One region of the Paenibacillus sp. BC26 genome, then DNA from elsewhere that is predicted to be linked to it. Evidence: riboswitches for the same ligand, from Rfam matches in the RefSeq annotation. Region 1 holds a riboswitch; the other holds the start of a gene.
What was found. A riboswitch is a leader RNA that binds a small molecule or an ion and turns the genes downstream of it on or off. The one in region 1 is predicted to bind S-adenosylmethionine.

Region 1 (9,129 bases):
GTACTTCTCTGTATCCTGCGGATCACGGTAGGATAGACGGAAACGATAATCCTTGATGCCGAAATCCTCATAAACTTGACGAATTAGCGTAACAACGCGCGCGAATTCTTCTTTGATTTGATCCGGACGGCAGAAGATATGAGCGTCATTAAGTGTCATCGCACGTACGCGATGCAATCCTGTCAGAGCGCCGGACATTTCGTAACGGTGCATAGTGCCAAGCTCAGCAATACGAACCGGAAGATCACGATACGAACGCATATCGGACTTGAACACCATCATATGATGCGGGCAGTTCATTGGACGAAGAACGAGCTCCTCGTTATCCATGATCATTTTCGGGAACATATCCTCGCTGTAGTGCTCCCAGTGTCCGCTTGTTTTGTACAATTCAACGTTAGCCAGAACCGGCGTGTAGACATGTTGGTAGCCTAGGCTTTCTTCCAAATCTACGATATATCGCTCCATTGTTCTGCGCAGACGCGCGCCGTTTGGCAGCCATAGCGGAAGTCCTTGTCCGACTTCACGGGAGAATGTAAACATCTTCAGCTCACGGCCGAGTTTACGGTGATCGCGTTTCTTGGCTTCCTCCAGGAAATGAAGATGCTCGTCTAGCTGTGCTTTCTTAGGGAATGCCGTGCCGTAAATGCGCTGCAGCATTTTGTTCTTGGAATCTCCGCGCCAGTAAGCACCGGCTACGCTTAGCAGCTTGAAGGCTTTAATCTTGCCTGTGGAAGGCAAGTGCGGTCCACGACATAGATCAAAGAACTCGCCTTGATCATAGATCGTAATTTGCGAATCGGCAGGCAAGTCGCGAATAAGCTCTAATTTCAACGGATCGGCAATCTCTGTGAAGATCGCGATCGCTTCTTCGCGGCTTACGACACGGCGTCGAATCGGCAAATCCTCCTGCACGATACGTTCCATTTCTTTCTCGATTTTGACCAAATCCTCAGGCGTAAGGGACTGCTCCATATCGATATCATAATAGAAGCCGTCTTCGATAACAGGCCCGATACCAAGCTTCACATCGTTCTTGCCGAACAGACGCTTGATAGCTTGCGCCATCAAATGCGCAGTACTGTGACGATACACTTCAAGACCGTCAGCGGATTCAACAGTCACGATTTCAAGCGAACTATTACCTTCAAGAGGCGTGTAGACATCTACCACTTTACCGTCCACTTTACCCGCTATCGCATTCTTGCGCAGACCGTTGCTGATGGAACCTGCAACTTCTTCAATTGTTGTGCCTTGCTCGTATTCCCGGACAGCGCCGTCCGGCAGCTTAACTTGAATCGCCATACCCTTCGTTCCTCCTGGATGTGGTTCTTGCGGCCGCATCATCATGCATCGCAATACCGAAATTTAACAATCTATGCGGCATGCAGCCAACAAAAAAAGCACGCATCCCGCAAAGGGACGAGTGCTCTAACAGACCCGTGGTTCCACCCTAGTTCAATCAGCGCCTAACCGTACCGGAAGCTGATCCTTGTAGACGTTCTATAACGGGAACGGCCCGGTGCAGCTTACTACCAAACTTCATAATGAAGCGTGAGTTCAACTGTACAGCTACAAAGGGGTATATCGCCGCTGCTGCGCGAGGAAATTTCAGCCTAGGTTCCTCTCTCTGAATCGAGCATCGCTGGTGATACATGTCTTTGTCATTGCCTTTACATGTGAATTATTATAATCTGACACCAACTGACAGGTCAAGCCTATATTGCGGTGTAATTTCTTCTCATGGAATGACATTGCGTACCCGCTTCTCCGAAACGACGTCGGTTGTCTGCACAATGGGCAGTCCTTGCTCATCGAAGAAGTAGCTGCAATGACCGCATGTGCAGCATAACCGTACCCGATGCTCGAATATGGTTTCTAATGTGCGCATGACAGGCAGCTCCGGTTGCCGAGTGTGAATGACGATCTGCTGCGGCGACACCGTAATCAGCGTACTTACAATCATGTCCTCCATGTTCATTTCAGACTCCAGCATCTCCGCTACGATGCGGTCGGCCGGTACGGTTTCCAGCATTTGAAACTCTTGGTCGTAAAGGACGAAGTCACTGCCTCCCTTGTGCAGCACATGCACGATCGGAAGCTTCACTTCTTGCATCCTTACAAAATATTTGAGCAGCGAAATAAATTCCTGGTATTGCTTATCCATTACATATTCATCCACTGCATAAGCAACGACTTCCTTCAGTTCTTGCCAGTAAGCGGCAAGTCTAAACGTAACGAAGCCATCGAGATGCAAACGAGTGTTGCTGCTCAGAAACTGCTCGATCTCATCGGCCACTTTCCCCATCCGTCGCTCTCTGTCCGAACGAAGCAAAGCTGTATCGGTATCATCTTCTTGAACGGCCGGAACGGCAGCGCCGTAGAGAATATTTTGGCAATATCGCTCGAGCACTTCGATCTCTTTCACCACTTCATAATGAAACTGCTTGCGGATAATGGCCTTCAGCAGCATGGGCTCCAGTTCAGACATGATGTAGCGAGCAAAAGCGGCTGCGGATCTTCGATACATCTGCGGACCATCCGTAGCGAGCTTAAAGTCTGCAAGGTCAACGAGACATGATATTTCCATGGTTTCGTACTCGGGCCTTGTAAAGCTCACGAAGGGAACGGCGGTATCCTTATCGCTATGTAAATCGACAAATTCCTCGCTCAAACAATGGTGCAGTCGATCAATCGCTTCACGGGAAGCCGAAAGCAAAGAAACAGTGAACAGTTCCATAGGCTCACTCCTAAAAGTTTTTGCGAACGACAGCCGGCTACTCAGCAGGCTGGATATGGTGGCCGGATATTCGGCTAATTGGGCGTTAAACGTGCAGACGGGATGGTCTCGGTAGGGTCATTTCCATACGTATTCCAGAGGTCAAATCGGGCTTCCTTAACAGTATATGGTTCTGCAAAAGCATATATACGATGTAGCCATTGGCACAGCTGGTGTGGGAATGGAATGGAAGGGCAATCGTGGCATATTTCTCGGCATTCTTTGTTTCATAAAACAACAAAAGCTTCCCTTCAGGAACTGCAATTCCTGAAGGGAAGCTTATTATATCGTCGTCTGCTGATTAGTTCTGCATGATAAAGTCGTTCTGTGCCATTTCGGATTCGTTATACATCTTCAGAATCTCGTAACGCGTGTTGCGCTGTGCCGGGATTTTGCCTGTTTCACGAATTAAGCGAAGAATGGAATCAATGTTGACCTTATGCGTCGTTCCGGCTGCTGAAACCACGTTCTCTTCAATCATCGTGCTGCCGAAATCATTACAGCCGTAGGAAAGCGAAAGCTTGCCCACTTCCGGCCCCATGGTCACCCATGAAGATTGGAAATTATCGATATTGTCGAGCGTGATCCGGCTGATCGCCAATGTTTTCAAATACTCTTCAGGCGTCGCTTTCTCCCGCTTCATATTCGTGTTCTCCGGCTGGAATGTCCACGGAATGAACGCCAGGAACCCTTTGGAATTATAACCGTTCGCAATGCACTCATCCTGCGCGTCGCGCACGCGAAGCAAATGCAGCGCACGCTCTTCCATCTCTTCACCGAACCCGATAACCATCGTAGCTGTCGTGTTCATGCCGATACGGTGAGCGGTCTTCATTACGTCCATCCAATCCGTCCAGGAGCCCTTCAACCGGCTGATCTTGCGTCTTGTCCGGTCATCGAGAATTTCGCCGCCGCCGCCCGGAAGGGAATCAAGTCCTGCACGGTTCAGCTCACGCAGTACCTCTTCCAGCGATTGTCCGCCTGAAAGCAATACCATCTTATGAATCTCCGCCGGGGAGAAGGAATGCATCGTAATGCCGGGGTAATGCTGTTTGATCTTACGCAATAAATCCAAATAATACGAGAACGGCAGCTCCGGATTCACGCCGCCTTGCATCAGAATCTCGGTTCCGCCGACATCCATCGTTTCTTTGATCTTCTGCAAAATGACTTCATCCGGAAGCACGTAACCTTCCTTCGAGCCAGGCGCACGATAAAATGCGCAGAATCGGCAATACACATCGCATACGTTTGTATAGTTAATGTTCCGTCCGACAACGAATGTCGTTACCGGATCAGGATGATGCCGCAGCATAATCTGATTGGCCACATGGCCCATTTTCTCAATTTCATCGGATTCAAAAAGTGTCACGCACTCCTCAAGTCCAATCCGTTCTCCTTGCAGTGCTTTATCTAAAATGCGATCTACCTGTTGCACGTCGGAGACCTCCTTCTCTATCAACATATCCGTCACTTGCTACGTTTCAACTAATACTACCACAAACGCCAACCAGCGTCATTCACCGACATCGGCCGAAAATGCCAGCCTTAACGGCGAAAAACGCGGCTAGTCCGCCGGGACTGCCGCGTATCGCATTATTTGCGCCTTATAGGCGGATTGGCTTTCGTTCGAAGCCGGAGCATCGAACGGAGCATGCTGCCTTATTCCCCTTTAAGCGCCTGTTCCAGATCCGCAATCAGGTCATCGATATCCTCAAGACCGACGGAATAACGCAGCAAACCATCCGTAATCCCACGCTCATGACGAACCTCGCGCGGCATCGCCGCATGCGACATCATCGCCGGATAAGACAAAATACTTTCAACAGCGCCAAGACTTACCGCTACGAGCGGAAGCTTCACGCGGCTGAGAACGGCTTTGGCGCGTTCGCCGTCACCCACGTCGAAGGACACGACTGCGCCGTACCCCTTCGATTGTTTCTCATGCACGTCGCGGCGCGGATGGTTCGCAAGGCCCGGATAATACACGCGGGTTACATCCGGGTTGTTATCAAGCCATTCCGCAAGCTTGCGAGCGCTGCGCTCGCTGTGCTCCATACGCGCTTGCAGCGTTTTCATGCCGCGGATGAGCAGCCATGATTCTTGCGTACCCAGAACGGTGCCAAGACCGTTCTGCAGCTGCTTCAGCCTGCGGCCGAGGCTTTCTGTTGCCACAACGGCAAGGCCTGCAAGCACGTCGCTGTGCCCGCCCAAAAACTTCGTAGCACTGTGCAGGACGATATCAACCCCAAGCTCGATTGGGCGCTGATGGTACGGCGTCATAAATGTATTGTCCAACAGCGTAATCAGCTCATGCTCCTTCGCCCATGCCGCGACTTCACCGATATCGGTGATCTTAAGCGTCGGGTTAGAAGGTGTCTCCATGAAGACCACCTTCGTGTTCGGCTGGAGCGCCGCTTTCACGGCTTCGAAGTCCGTCATGTCCACGAAGGTGGACTCGATGCCAAGACGGTTCAGCACCGTTGTCAGCAGGCGGTAGGTACCGCCGTAAACGTCCTCGGTTACGATGATATGATCGCCCGTCGAGAACAGCAGGAACGCCGTCGAGATGGCAGCCATGCCGGATGCGAACGCAAAGCCGCGAACGCCGCCTTCAAGCAGCGTAATGTAATCTTCCAAAGCCTGACGCGTCGGATTGCCGGAGCGGCTGTAATCGTACGTAGGCGGATTGAAGATATCGTGATGATGGAAGGTGGAAGCTTGATAAATCGGCACGCTCGATGCGCCGGTTTGCCCGTCGATCTCAGCGCCGAAGTGAATCAATTTCGTTGCAAACTGCTTCTCGGTGGTGTCATTGCCCTTGCCCTTGTCCGGATTCTGCTCTGCCATGATGGTTTATGCCTCCCCAAGCTCGCGTTTTGCCGCTTCAAAGGCTTGCGCCAAATCTGCGATCAAATCATTCACATGCTCAATGCCGACTGAGAAACGAAGCAGACGGTCGTCTACGCCGATTTGCTGGCGAATTTCCAGCGGAATATCCGCATGGGTTTGAACAGCCGGATACGTCATCAGCGATTCCACGCCGCCAAGGCTTTCTGCGAAAGCAATCAGCTTAATATGACGAAGGATCGGCTCTACATAAGCCGCTTTCTTCAAGCGGAAGGAGAAAATGCCCGTGTTACCGGACGATTGACGGTTCTGTACCTCATGACCCGGGTGATGAGGCAGCGCCGGGTAGTACACATCTTCGATTATTTCATGCGTCAGCAGCCAGTTCGCGATCGCCGTTGCATTCGCTTGATGGCGTTCCATCCGCAGCGCCAGCGTCTTCATGCCGCGCATCAGCAGCCATGAATCCTGAGGTCCCAGTACAGCGCCGAGGGAGTTATGGAGGAATCCCATCTCAGCGGACAGCTCCTTGCCCTTCGTGACAATAAGGCCTGCCAGCACGTCATTGTGACCGCCAAGGTACTTCGTCGCGCTATGCACGATGACGTCGGCACCAAGCTCAATCGGACGTTGGAAGAACGGAGTGAGCAGCGTGTTATCTACAATGGACAGCAAGCCTTTGGACTTCGCCCATGAACAAACGCGCTCCAAATCCGTAATCATCATCAGCGGATTCGTCGGAGTCTCGATCAAGATCGCTTTCGTAGCCGGCGTAACCAGCTGGTTCATCGCATCAATATCATTCGTATCCACGTAAGAAGCCGACACGCCAAAGCGAGTCATAATCTTCTCCAGCAAGCGGTATGTACCGCCGTACAGATCCAAGGAAACGAGCAAATGATCGCCTTGGCCAAACAGCGAGAAGACAGTCGTCAGCGCAGCCATGCCGCTGCTGCACGCAAACGCTGCGTCGCCGGACTCCAGCTCTGCAGCTGCTTCTTCCAGCACGCTGCGAGTCGGACTCTTCGTGCGGGCATAGTCAAAGCCGGTGCTTTCGCCAAGTTTCGGATGGCGGAAAGCTGTTGCTTGGTACACCGGGAAACTAATCGCTCCGGTAACCGGCTCTTTAATGGATCCAATTTGTGCTAAGCGGCTTTCTATTTTCATCAGAAGTGACTCCCTCTCGTCGATTAATGACCTTCTTATTTAAATGCCTGCACCCAAATCATAAGGCGTTTGCTGATAAACGTAGTAGTTCAGCCAGTTCGAGAACAACAGATTGGCATGCGCCCTCCAGCTCGACAGCGGAATCTTCGACGGATCGTTGTTTGGATAGTAGTTCTTCGGTAAAGCAATATCCATTCCTTTTGCCACGTCACGATCGTATTCGGCTTTGAGGGACAACGGATCATATTCCGAGTGGCCGGTAACGAATACTTGTCTTCCGTCCTTGGAAGCGACCAGATACACGCCGGCATCCGGCGATTCAGACAAAATATCGAGATCCCCGATATTGGCGATATCATCGCGGCGAACTTCCGTATGACGCGATTGCGGAACAAGGAACAGCTCGTCAAAGCCCCGTACAAGAGGAACATTGCGCTTCTCGACCGTGTGCGGGAATACGCCGAACACCTTATCCGGCAGCTCGTATTTGGGAATGCCGTAGTGGTGATATAATCCGGCTTGTGCGCCCCAACAGATATGGAAGGTTGACGTTACGCGACGAGCCGACCAATCCATAATGTCCTTCAGCTCTTCCCAATAGTTGACCTCTTCGAATGGAAGCGTCTCTACAGGTGCGCCGGTAATCACCAAGCCATCATAATACTCGTGCTTGATATCTTCGAATGTTTTGTAAAACGACTCCAAATGCTCGGACGACGTATTCTTGGATGTATGGGTCCGAGGATGAAGCAGCACGACTTCCACCTGCAGCGGCGTGTTCCCGATTAAACGGAGCAGCTGCGTTTCGGTCGTTTCTTTGGTTGGCATTAAATTGAGAATAGCAATCCGCAGCGGGCGGATATCTTGATGATAGGCTACGCTCTCATCCATTAGAAAGATATTCTCGTCCGTTAGAACATCTTTCGCAGGCAATTGGTCCGGTACTTTAATTGGCATGATAATCTCTCCTGTCTGCTTGGATTGTCACTGAGGCGCGCAATGAAAACAGCCCCTCTCCTAAGAGAGGGGCACAAATGTATCGTTCATGCGCCTCTCATCTCTCAGAAACATACGTTTCCGCAAGAATTAGCACCGTACGTTTACACGCCGGTTGCCGGGCTTCATCGGGCTAGTCCCTCCGCCTGCTCTTGATAAGAAAGCTTGCTTATTTAATTAAAGAAACACCTTAGTTCTTACTTTAAATCATTCCTTTATTCCCGTCAAGGAGCAGCCCTGCTCCCATCGACAAAAAACGCGTAACCATGGGCTTTTCCCCGCATATGCTGTTACAGAACCATGGACGCTACTTTCTTCTTGAATGGAAAGACATTGTCGGAGTATACTAGACAAGAATTACGCTTTAAGCAGTGAATAATTGACCAATAAAGGGGTGTTTACGACTATGGAAGGCGACCCGAGGCCTGCGGGCAACCGCACTGATAACCGGTTTACACGGAAGATAACAGGAAGGCTGACGTCATCCAACCGTATTCGCAAACGCGCCGCTTCTAGATAGATGGACTAGAGCAAGCAGCACGCAACGCGCAATACGGTTTGCTTGATGTTGCTTGATTCTGTTCTCCTCCTCATAGCCGGCATCCGGGAATTACTGCAACAACGAGAGGAGGAACGCGGATGAAAATCCGTCACGTGAATCAAGGTGTTTTCGCACCGGTTGATGACATTCAAGCAGCCGTCGTGCCACCTGCCGAAGGTTTCTACTGGATCGATGCCGATGTAGATGACCTCGCTGTGCTCCAGCCGATATTCGCGCTGCACGAACTGGCAGTCGAAGACTGTTTGAGCGAAGAAGAGCAGCGGCCTAAGATTGAAATTCATGAAGGCCATTATTTTATTGTAATTAACAGCATCCGTTTTGATGATGAAGAAATTTTTCTACGCGCCTTGAACATTTTTCTGGGCCGCCATTATATTATTACCGTTACGAAACAGAAAATTAACGAGCTTCGCACGTTGAAGCCGATCCTGCTTGAAGAGCAAGTCAGCCGCCCCGACCGTTTCCTCTATCATTTGGTCGATATCGTCGTTGATAATTACTTCCTCGTCGGCGATCGGATTGAGGCGCGGATCGAGAGCTTGGAAGAAGATATTCTGGTCCACACCAAGAAATCGCATCTGAACGAAATTATCGGACTTCGAAGCGAGATTCTCTGGCTCAAGAAAGTGCTTGGACCTCAGAAGGAGCTAATCGCAACACTTAATAAGAAAGACTTGAAGCTAATCGACGATCAATTGCAGAAGTACTTTAGCGATATCTATGAGAATGCCGTCAAAATCGCCGAGACTTTCGAGACCTACCGCGATCTGATGGG
Region 2 (9,129 bases), on a different contig from region 1:
TGGGATCGTTAAAAGGATAATTGTTTCGCATTCCGTTGCGTAAAGAGAAGGGAGCTGCCCGGTATGGAGCTGGAATGGACGAGTGCGCTAACGGAATGTTTTGCGCCGTCGAAGTCCGAGATTTACAATTATGCGCCATGTGTCGTACAGACGGATGACAGAACGCGCTATGCCTTCTATTGCACGAATCTGGAGTCCGGCGTCATTGTGGACTACATCGGTTGGCGCAAGGGAGAGGAGCATACCGATGGTACGTGGAGCTGGGGCGAAGAGCAGATTGCCCTTTCGCCGGGCGAAACGGGCTGGGACTGCATCCATGTGTGCGACCCCGATCTGCTGCAAGGGGAATTCCGATATAAAGGGCATACGTATTCATGGGCGCTCTTCTATCTGGGCTGCGACCGTTTGGACTGCAACCATAACCAAATCGGTGTCGCATTCGCCGATTCGATTGAAGGTCCATGGATTAAATTCGATAGCAACCCGGTCATGCCGGGCGCGTTGGAATATTGGGGCACCGGTCAATGCACGCAGGTTACGATTGACGGCAAAGGGAAGTTCGATCTCATCTATCGCGACGCAGACGAGACGGGAGACAACTATAAGCTCGCTTCGTGCGACTTCTCGGATATGGACGCTTATGTGGTTGGAACACCGGTTTTGGTGTCAAAAGCAGGACTGCCGGTCGTGCCTCTGTGCATGTCGCATGTCGCATATGATCAGGTGAACGATAGAATAGTGCTCGTTGCGGAGAAGGATTGGGACGGTGTCGTGCGCTGCTGCCAAGAAATCGTCGTTGCTGCAATTTCGGGGGCTGCTTTTCGCAAGGGAGATGGGGTATGGGAGACGCTTGCGATTATCGATGAGTCGCTGACGGGTAGTTACGGCAATCACAATGCTGCGTTGTGCCGGGATCCGTTTGGCAGAGTGCCGGAACAGGATGAGCTCGGCATCTTCATTTCCTCTGCGACGCGGACATTTATTTGGTCTTTCCGGATTTGCGAGCTTCGGGCAAGGTTGAAGTAATAGCTCTTAGTGGTGCATGTATATTGATTTGCGCGAAAAGCCGCCTCTTTAGGCGGCTTTTGCATGTATCCAAGTCAGGTAAAACGCCATGTGCGCTTCATGTAATCGTGATTTGATCGCCAGGGCAACATTTGTCGAATTGGCTTCGTCGAATAATAGACCGTTGCGATTGGTTAAATCACCTTTACATTGAACCTCGGAGTTGACCTTATGTCCTTAAAAACCAGAAACGCGGTACTTAAGTGCTTACTGCTGGGACTGACTGCACTTTGCTGCGTATTGACCATCCAAACTTATCATGCACGAATACCGCTAGTGGGACGATTATTCTACGGTGGAGAGAGCGCGGCCGGTAACGGTGACTTAAAGCCTGGTCCCGTTGAACCTCACGGCATGTACTATAAGGATCACGTGATTGTGCTCATGTATCATGAAGTCATGAAGAAGCCGCACGATGCCGGCGCGTTATCCGTCGTTAAGTTTGAGCGCCAGCTTGAATTAATGAAGGCTAACAATTTTCATTGGATCACGATGGATCAGTATCGAGGATTCATTTTGCGGGGAGACCGTGTTCCGGAAAATGCGGTGCTGCTCACGTTCGACGACGGCTATGAATCTTTCTATCAGGATGTCTATCCGATCCTGCGCAAGTATAAAGCACCGGCAACCAACTTTCTAATCGTCAGCTCGGTGGGTAATCCTAGGCATGCCGGGGTTCCTAAACTGGATTGGGAGCAGGTAAGGGAGATGAGCCGGACAGGAATTTCATTTTACAGCCATTCCTTCGATTCTCATCGCTATGTGCCAAGGGATGCGAAGGGCAAGCAATTAATTGCTGCGTTGACCGGACCTGTTTATTTGAAAGATAAGGGCAGGAGGGAGACGAAGAAGGAATACATGCAGCGGGTAAAAGCTGATCTGGAGCAAGCGAATCTCATTTTGGAGCAGAAGCTCGGCACCTCGAACCATGTGCTTGCTTTCCCGTACGGCGCGTTCTCCAAGCCATTGCTGGATATTTGCGCACAGCTGGGCATCGACGTGACGCTGACGGTCAAAGATGGACTCGACAGCCCCCACCAAAACAACGGTTTCCGTCTAAACGCCGGTGGCGCGCAGAATAATCCCGACCTGCAGGTGGCGCTTATGAAACAAGCGATGGAGCGGCTTGGACACGCCCACTTCGACCTCGCACCTGAGCGAAAACGCGAGGCGTTATGGACATTCACCGCGATGCTAATCGTCGCCGCGTTATTGGCGGAATCGACCATCAAGCAGCGGCAGGAGAAACGGCGTGTGAGCAAAGCTGCATAATGAGTGTGATACGGTGGGGCATCCGCAACCGGCATGTTTCCCGATCTAACATGCTCATGAACGCCGGATGAGCAATGCTGAATAATGGGCGTGATACGGTGCAGTATGCCGCAATCGGGTGTCTCAAATTCTAACGAATCGTACAGGTCTTATTTCATCGATTTTCGGAGTTTCGAGATTCTAACGAATCACAGAGGTCTTATTTCGGAGGAAATGGCCTCAAGACACTCGAAATCCACCAAATAAGGCTGCTACGATTCGTTAGAATTTTTTTGGAGGTATTTTCGCTCAAATAAGGCCTGTAGGATTCGTTAGAGTATTTCGGGATATTGATGCCGGGGTTCGGGGGGCGGGTATTAGGTGTTAGGTGCCAGAAGCCGAATGCCGTGTGTCCAGTGTAGGATGCCGAATGCCGAACTCCGAATGTCGGGTGTGGGTGTGAGGTGTGGGCTGTGGGGTGTGGGGTGATGGGTGTAGGATGCCGAATGCCGAATGCCGAATATGAGGTGTAAGGTGCTGAATGCCAGATGTCGGGTGCCGGAAACCGGAAACCGGGGGCCGGTGCCAGGTGCAGAATGCCCGAGTGCCCCATGCCAAGCGAGCTGCACCCAATTTTACCAGCCGCCCCGCCACGCCGCAGCTGTCGCCTGCCGCCGGTCAAACCGGCAGCATTCCTCCTCGGCTGCTCCGAAGGGAAAAGCAGCTTGTCAGCCAAGGAGCTGGCTCCACTCAGAACGAAACAAACGCTTGCGTATGGCGAAGCAGATGCGACCGATCCCAGAGGTGGCGTTGCTCCTCGGTCCGAGCTGCTGCCGGCTCAGCGTTCCCATTGAGCTTCAACAGCGCTGACGCGATGAGCTCGGATCTCAGCGATCCCCAAGACTCCAGCTTGCTCTGAACGTAGCCGAAGCTCTCGAGCAGCGTCTGCCCCTTCATCCGCTGAAGGGGGGAAGCCCACATCACCAAGTCGCAATTCAAGTCTTTGCGAGGGATGGCAAACTCCGCTGCACCAACTGCTCCCGTATTCGTTGTGATCGCAATTAATCCGCAGAAATATTCGCTCGCGTGGCCCGGTGCCAGCTTATCCGCAAGCTCACTGTCAAAGCGAAAACATTCAATACGGCTTATCTTACACTGCTGCATAAACTCCAACGAATAGCCGATGACCGAATTTCTCAAATTGAGCAAAGCAATCAGCTGGGGAAGCGTATCTCGGTGATACTCGGCCGACTCGTCTATCGCCGCATGGTCAGGAATCGTGTTCAGCATCATGATCCTCCAGTACACAAGTGTAGTTGTTGTATAGCAAACAAAAATGACCTTCTCTGGAATCAGAGAAGGTCATAGGAATGTAATGTCATTGATCCTCGCTCTTATCTCCCAGATTCGCCCAATAAAGCGTTCCGCAAGAATTAGCACCGTGCACTCCTTTGATAATCAAAGGGTTGTCGGTTGCCGGGTATCATCGGGCTTGTCCCTCCACCTACTCTTGATAAGAAAAATACATATTAAATTTTTTCCATTATGCTATATAGTCAACCCGATTGTCAAGAGGGCGACGCCTGATTGCATCCCAATACGGAACACGAATAGAACTAGGTATTCGTTTTTCGATAGAAACGGGGAGAGACGCCGTAACGATTCTTAAACGATTTCGATAAGTGGAATTCATCGTAAAAGTGGAGTGCGGCTGCGATGTCCTTTACGGAAGTGTTTGTCGCTTCCAGTGAGGCTTTGGCGGATGCAAGCTTGAGCTCCAGCATGTACTGGTTAGGGGATTTCCCGGTCACCTGACGAAATTGGGAAAAGAATGCGGTCCGAGACAAACCGCTGTGACGAATGTAGTCTTCGCTTCGGAACGGCTGAGCGATGCTGCGATGCATGTGGAGCAGGATGTCTTCCAAATCGAGATTGCTATGGAGTTTAATGATTTGGTCTCCGGCAAATAAGAGCAGCAATTCTTGGAGAATGATATTCGCCGCGTAATCGTAGCCGGTCGATTTGATAATGAGAATCTCGATGAGGCGTTCACATAACCGAATGGCGTCGTTTATTTTGGCGGACGTGATTCGTTCTCCGATTGGGAGACCTAAATGATGAATCATGGCAAGCTGATCAACATGAATAAAATAAAATTTCCAATTGTCATCATCGCAACCATAAGAGCAGGGAAGCAGCTCTTGCACGAAGAGCAAGGTTCCCGCGGTAAGCACCGTTTCCTCATTCTCTTGAACGAATTTACCTTTTCCCTCTAAGGTAACGAATAGCCCGGGTAACGTTAGGCCTTGAGGATGAACGACTTGATAGCTGTTATTTGCTTCAACCTTCCAAATTGATTTAAATTGACATGGCGGCGGAGACTGCGTTTCCGCGAGTTGATAGGGAATATTGATATAAGCCATATAAATGTAAAACCCCCACTATCACCATTTGGATTCTTCTTATATTTTGTACGATTATACATGTTTGAATGATTTTTTTCCATGGTGTTGCACGGAGTTCCCCCTTAAACTTACGTTATACAAATCGAAAGGGGCAAGGCGACATGATGGTTAAAGTAGGTTCGAGGGAATTGGAGCTTGGAGGGCCGCATTTGACGGCATTAAGAAGCTCTAACGATATTCTGCATGACGTTGATGCGATTCGTAACCGGTTGCAGGAAGACGGCTATTTGCTGCTGCGCGATTTTCATAAACGAGAAGAAGTGCTGAGCGCGCGCAAGCGCATTTTAGAGAAGATAGATCGAATGGGGAAGTTGAATCGCGACACGCTTCTGGAAGAAGGCATCATGGCCGATGGAAGCAAGTCGATCTTCATGGGCGGCACGAACGAGGATCTGCCGGAGCTGCTGAACGTTTTAAACGGAGAGCATGTCCTGCGCTTCTTTGACGAACTGATGGGAGAAAAAACGATGACGTATCACTATAAGTGGCTCCGGGCGGTAGGGAAAGGCGATTACACCGGCGCACACTACGATATCATCTACATGGGCAGGGGAACTCATAACCTCTATACAGTCTGGTCTCCGATAGGGGATGTTAATTATGCGATGGGAGGCCTTGCGCTGTGTTTGAACTCTCATAACTTTGAAGAATTAAAAGCCACTTACGGCAAAAAAGACTCGGATCGCGACGGGGTTGGCCATTATACGGATGATCCGCTTGCGATCACGGAGAAGTTCGGCGGCAAATGGGCAACGACCGAGTTCCGGGCCGGGGATGTTCTTATATTCGGAATGTTCCTCATGCATTGTTCCTTGGAGAATACAACCAATCATTATCGGCTTAGCGTGGACACCAGATATCAGTCAGCCAGCGATAAAGTTGACGAGAGATGGATCGGCAAGAAACCAAAGGGGCATTTTGCGTAAAAAGAGTCAATTCCGGCGTGCAAGAGTTCCATTAGACGTTATCTTAATGAAAAGGACAGTCTCGATCATCTCACGGATGATGCTGAGGCTGTCCTTCTTCTATAGAGTCCGCGAAAGCTTCCTGAACTGCATGGCAGACATGCCTTCCCAGCGTCTGAAAATGCGGCTGAAATAGTGGAAATCCTCATAGCCGACCGCCCCTGCTATCCATTCAATCGTCTGATCCGTTTCCCGCAGCAATCGTTTGGCTTCCTGATGGCGCACGGTCTGCACGAATTTATTGGGACCTACACCCATCATCGCTTTGAACTGCCGGCTCATATAATCTTCATGCACGAGCAGAAATTTCGCCATATCCGCGCTCGACCAGCGGCGGCTGCAATCGGTGCGAATCTCATGAACGAGTTCCAGCAGACGTTTCTCGTATTTCGGATGCGGCGTTCCCCGCCCTTCGTTCTGCTGCCGGAGAAGCAATCCGATCAGCTGAATCATCAGCCCTTTGCACACGCTGTCGTAATCCTGCTGCCGATCACTCCATTCCAGAATGACATTTTCAACAAGGGAGATGATTCTCGGCGACACATTCGTAAGCAGCGGTTCTGTGAAAATCGGCCGGTCTGCCCCCAAATAGGGCATGTCGCTAAACGCACCGGGGTCCGCGTTGTATTCGTCCGCGATGATGGTATGATTGTTAGCCGCGCCATCGAAAAAGTCAAAATGGATGCCGAGCAGCTCTGCATGCGGCTCTGTCAGCACTTCAATCCGATGATGCCGCCAAGGGGATAAGATGAGCAGACTGCCTGCCCGAACTTCCATGGTTTCGCCCTCGATCGTTGCCCTGATCTCGCCATGTTTCACATAGAGGAGCTGAAAATCATAGATGCGGCGGCTCCACTTGAACGCCGGAGCTCGGTAATGCTGCCGCGCCCAATGAATAACGGGAGAGATATCCCGTAAAGTGGTTTGCCTGATCCGAGGAAAAAGAGCGTTGTCCAATTAATCAGCACCGCCTTATGCGCGAGTTCGGAAAAGTCCAAAAAACGATCTCCTTTATGTAAAGCCTTCCGGATACTGAAATGGTAACATGTAAGCGCATTCCCCAACAAGGATGAAAGGAACAGGTGATTACATTATGAGCAGCCACTTATTTCAATTAACCGGAAAAGTTGCATTAATTACGGGCGGAACAGGCGGACTTGGTGTTGTGATGGCACAAACGTTGGCGAAAGCAGGAGCAGCAGTCGTCATTACGAGCCGTTCCGAGGAGAAAGCAGCAGCGATTGCCAAACAGCTATCTATCGATACAGGTACTGAAGTTATCGGCATGTCGGCGGAACTGACGGAAGCGGGCCAAGTGGAACAGCTGGTGCAAGCGGTCAAGGAGCGTTTCGGACGCATCGATATCCTCATCAACAATGCGGGAGTCAACATCCGCAAGCCTATCGACAGCTACGATGAAGCAAGCTGGGATCTGGTGATGGGCACGAATTTGAAAGCCCCATATTTGTGTATTCGCGCCGTTACGCCGATCATGAAAGAGCAGCAATCCGGTCGTATCATTAACGTTGCTTCGATGCTGGGCCTGGTGGGTCTGCCGGAGAGAAGTGCTTACTGCGCCAGCAAAGGCGGCGTCATTCAGTTAACCAAAGTGCTGGCCCTAGAGCTTGCGCCTTTTAACATTACCGTAAACGCGCTATGTCCCGGCCCGATCGCGACCGAGCTCAATACCGTTGTGATAAACAATCCGGAAGCGAATCGCTTCTTTATCGATCAAATCGCGCTGGGGCGGTGGGGGAGGCCGGACGAAATTGCAGGACCGACTTTATTTCTCGCATCCGACGCGTCCAGCTTCATGACAGGTGCTTCTTTAACGGTCGATGGCGGATGGACGGCAAAATAAACCGGATTCATCTCCCAGCCGAATAGCCGGATAGCGGGATACGAAAGGGTGATCGGGATGCGTTTTGGCTTATCTGTATTTGGGACGACTTACGCCATGGGCTTGCACCCGCGTGCAGGAAGGCCGAGGATATCGGCTGAAGGGGTCATTGACCTGGCATTGCGTAATGGACTACAAGGCGTAGAGCTGTCCCTCTCGATGCTGGCAGGCTGTGACCACAGAGCTATAGCAAGTAAAGTCGAGGCGAATGAGCTCTATATCGCGATCGCGTCGGACGGCTTCGATGCTGCGCGTTTAGGCGAAGCGTTTGACATCGCGAAGGCTGTTGGTGCGAAAGTGGTACGTACAGTGGCGGGTGGAGCGAAGTTCGGCGGCGATCGCCGTCATTTCGCCGGGAGGTGGCAGCCATTCCTGGGGGAGGTTCGAGCCGGTCTCACTGCAGCAACTGCGCTGGCGGAAGAAGCGGGTATCGTCCTAGCGCTGGAGAACCATCAAGATCTCTGCTCGGAGGAGCTGATCTGGCTATGCGAATCGATCGCTTCCCCGAACTTCGGATTAACGCTGGATACCGGTAATCCGCTGGCGACCGCGGAGGAGCCTGTCGAATTCGCCAAGAGAATCTCTCCTTACCTCAAACATGTCCACTTGAAGGATTACTGGATTTATCCAAATGCGGAAGGGTACATGCTTGTCCGCTGTCCGATCGGACAAGGGGCGGTAGACTTTCCGGCGCTGCTGGATGTATTTCACGCCAGCCAAGCAGGACGGACGCTGTGCATGTCCATTGAAATCGGTGCGTTGGAGGCAAGGCATACAAGGGTCCTTGCCGACGATTATTGGCCGGAATACCCGGCCCGATCCGCCAGAGAGCTTGCGGAGCTGCTCCGTTTTGTTCAGCGCCATGCGAAGCCGAACGCTGATTGGCGCACGCCTCATGAACGGGGAGAAGCGGCGGAGAACGTTGCAGCCTACGAGCAGTCGCAGCTTATGTCCAGCATCGCTTATGTGAAGCAGCTGATGCATAGCCTTAACGCAATGAAACCTAAGGAGGAGGAGGCATTGCCATGATTATCGATTTACAAGGAAAAGTCGCCATCGTTACCGGCGCCGGCAGAGGGATTGGACGTCATATTGCACTCACGCTTGCGAAGGAAGGCGTCATTACAATTGCTACGGATATCAAGCAAGAGCAGCTTGACGAGCTGGCGCTGCAATTTGCCGAGGAGCAGCTTACCGGTGCGCAATTCATCTGTGATGTGAGGGATTCGGCTCGAATCGCGGAGGTTGTAGAGGAGGTACGGAACCGTTTTGGACGAATAGATATCTTAATCAACAATGCCGGAGTGGCCAGCGGCGGCACTGTTGAGCTGCTCAAGGAGGATATCTGGGACGCCAACATGGACATTAACATGAAAGGCACCTTTCTGATGTGCCAAGCCGTTGTCCCGATTATGAAAGCCCAAGGCTCAGGCCGCATTCTAAACGCTGCTTCCTTTGCGGCGATCGTGCCTGCCTACGGAAG

Region 2: linked by a shared signal. The riboswitch ahead of BM412_RS16090 (hypothetical protein) and the one ahead of metA (homoserine O-acetyltransferase MetA) in region 1 are both predicted to bind S-adenosylmethionine.

What each region holds. Positions count from the first base shown of each region.
Region 1 is NZ_FPAD01000002.1:193,620-202,748, forward strand. It holds gene thrS (threonine--tRNA ligase) at 1-1,305, opposite strand, end outside; gene BM412_RS17265 (putative sporulation protein YtxC) at 1,742-2,740, opposite strand; gene mqnC (cyclic dehypoxanthinyl futalosine synthase) at 3,081-4,217, opposite strand; gene BM412_RS17275 (aminotransferase class I/II-fold pyridoxal phosphate-dependent enzyme) at 4,442-5,629, opposite strand; gene BM412_RS17280 (PLP-dependent transferase) at 5,636-6,796, opposite strand; gene metA (homoserine O-acetyltransferase MetA) at 6,836-7,753, opposite strand; SAM riboswitch class I at 7,848-7,954, opposite strand; gene corA (magnesium/cobalt transporter CorA) at 8,432-9,129, shown strand, end outside.
Region 2 is NZ_FPAD01000001.1:3,550,800-3,559,928, reverse strand. It holds gene BM412_RS16105 (carbohydrate ABC transporter permease) at 1-20, shown strand, start outside; gene BM412_RS16100 (glycoside hydrolase family protein) at 64-1,026, shown strand; gene BM412_RS16095 (polysaccharide deacetylase family protein) at 1,237-2,337, shown strand; gene BM412_RS16090 (hypothetical protein) at 3,067-3,606, opposite strand; SAM riboswitch class I at 3,708-3,836, opposite strand; gene BM412_RS16085 (AraC family transcriptional regulator) at 3,933-4,739, opposite strand; gene BM412_RS16080 (phytanoyl-CoA dioxygenase family protein) at 4,883-5,707, shown strand; gene BM412_RS16075 (helix-turn-helix transcriptional regulator) at 5,807-6,703, opposite strand; gene BM412_RS16070 (SDR family NAD(P)-dependent oxidoreductase) at 6,816-7,607, shown strand; gene BM412_RS16065 (sugar phosphate isomerase/epimerase family protein) at 7,665-8,675, shown strand; gene BM412_RS16060 (SDR family NAD(P)-dependent oxidoreductase) at 8,672-9,129, shown strand, end outside.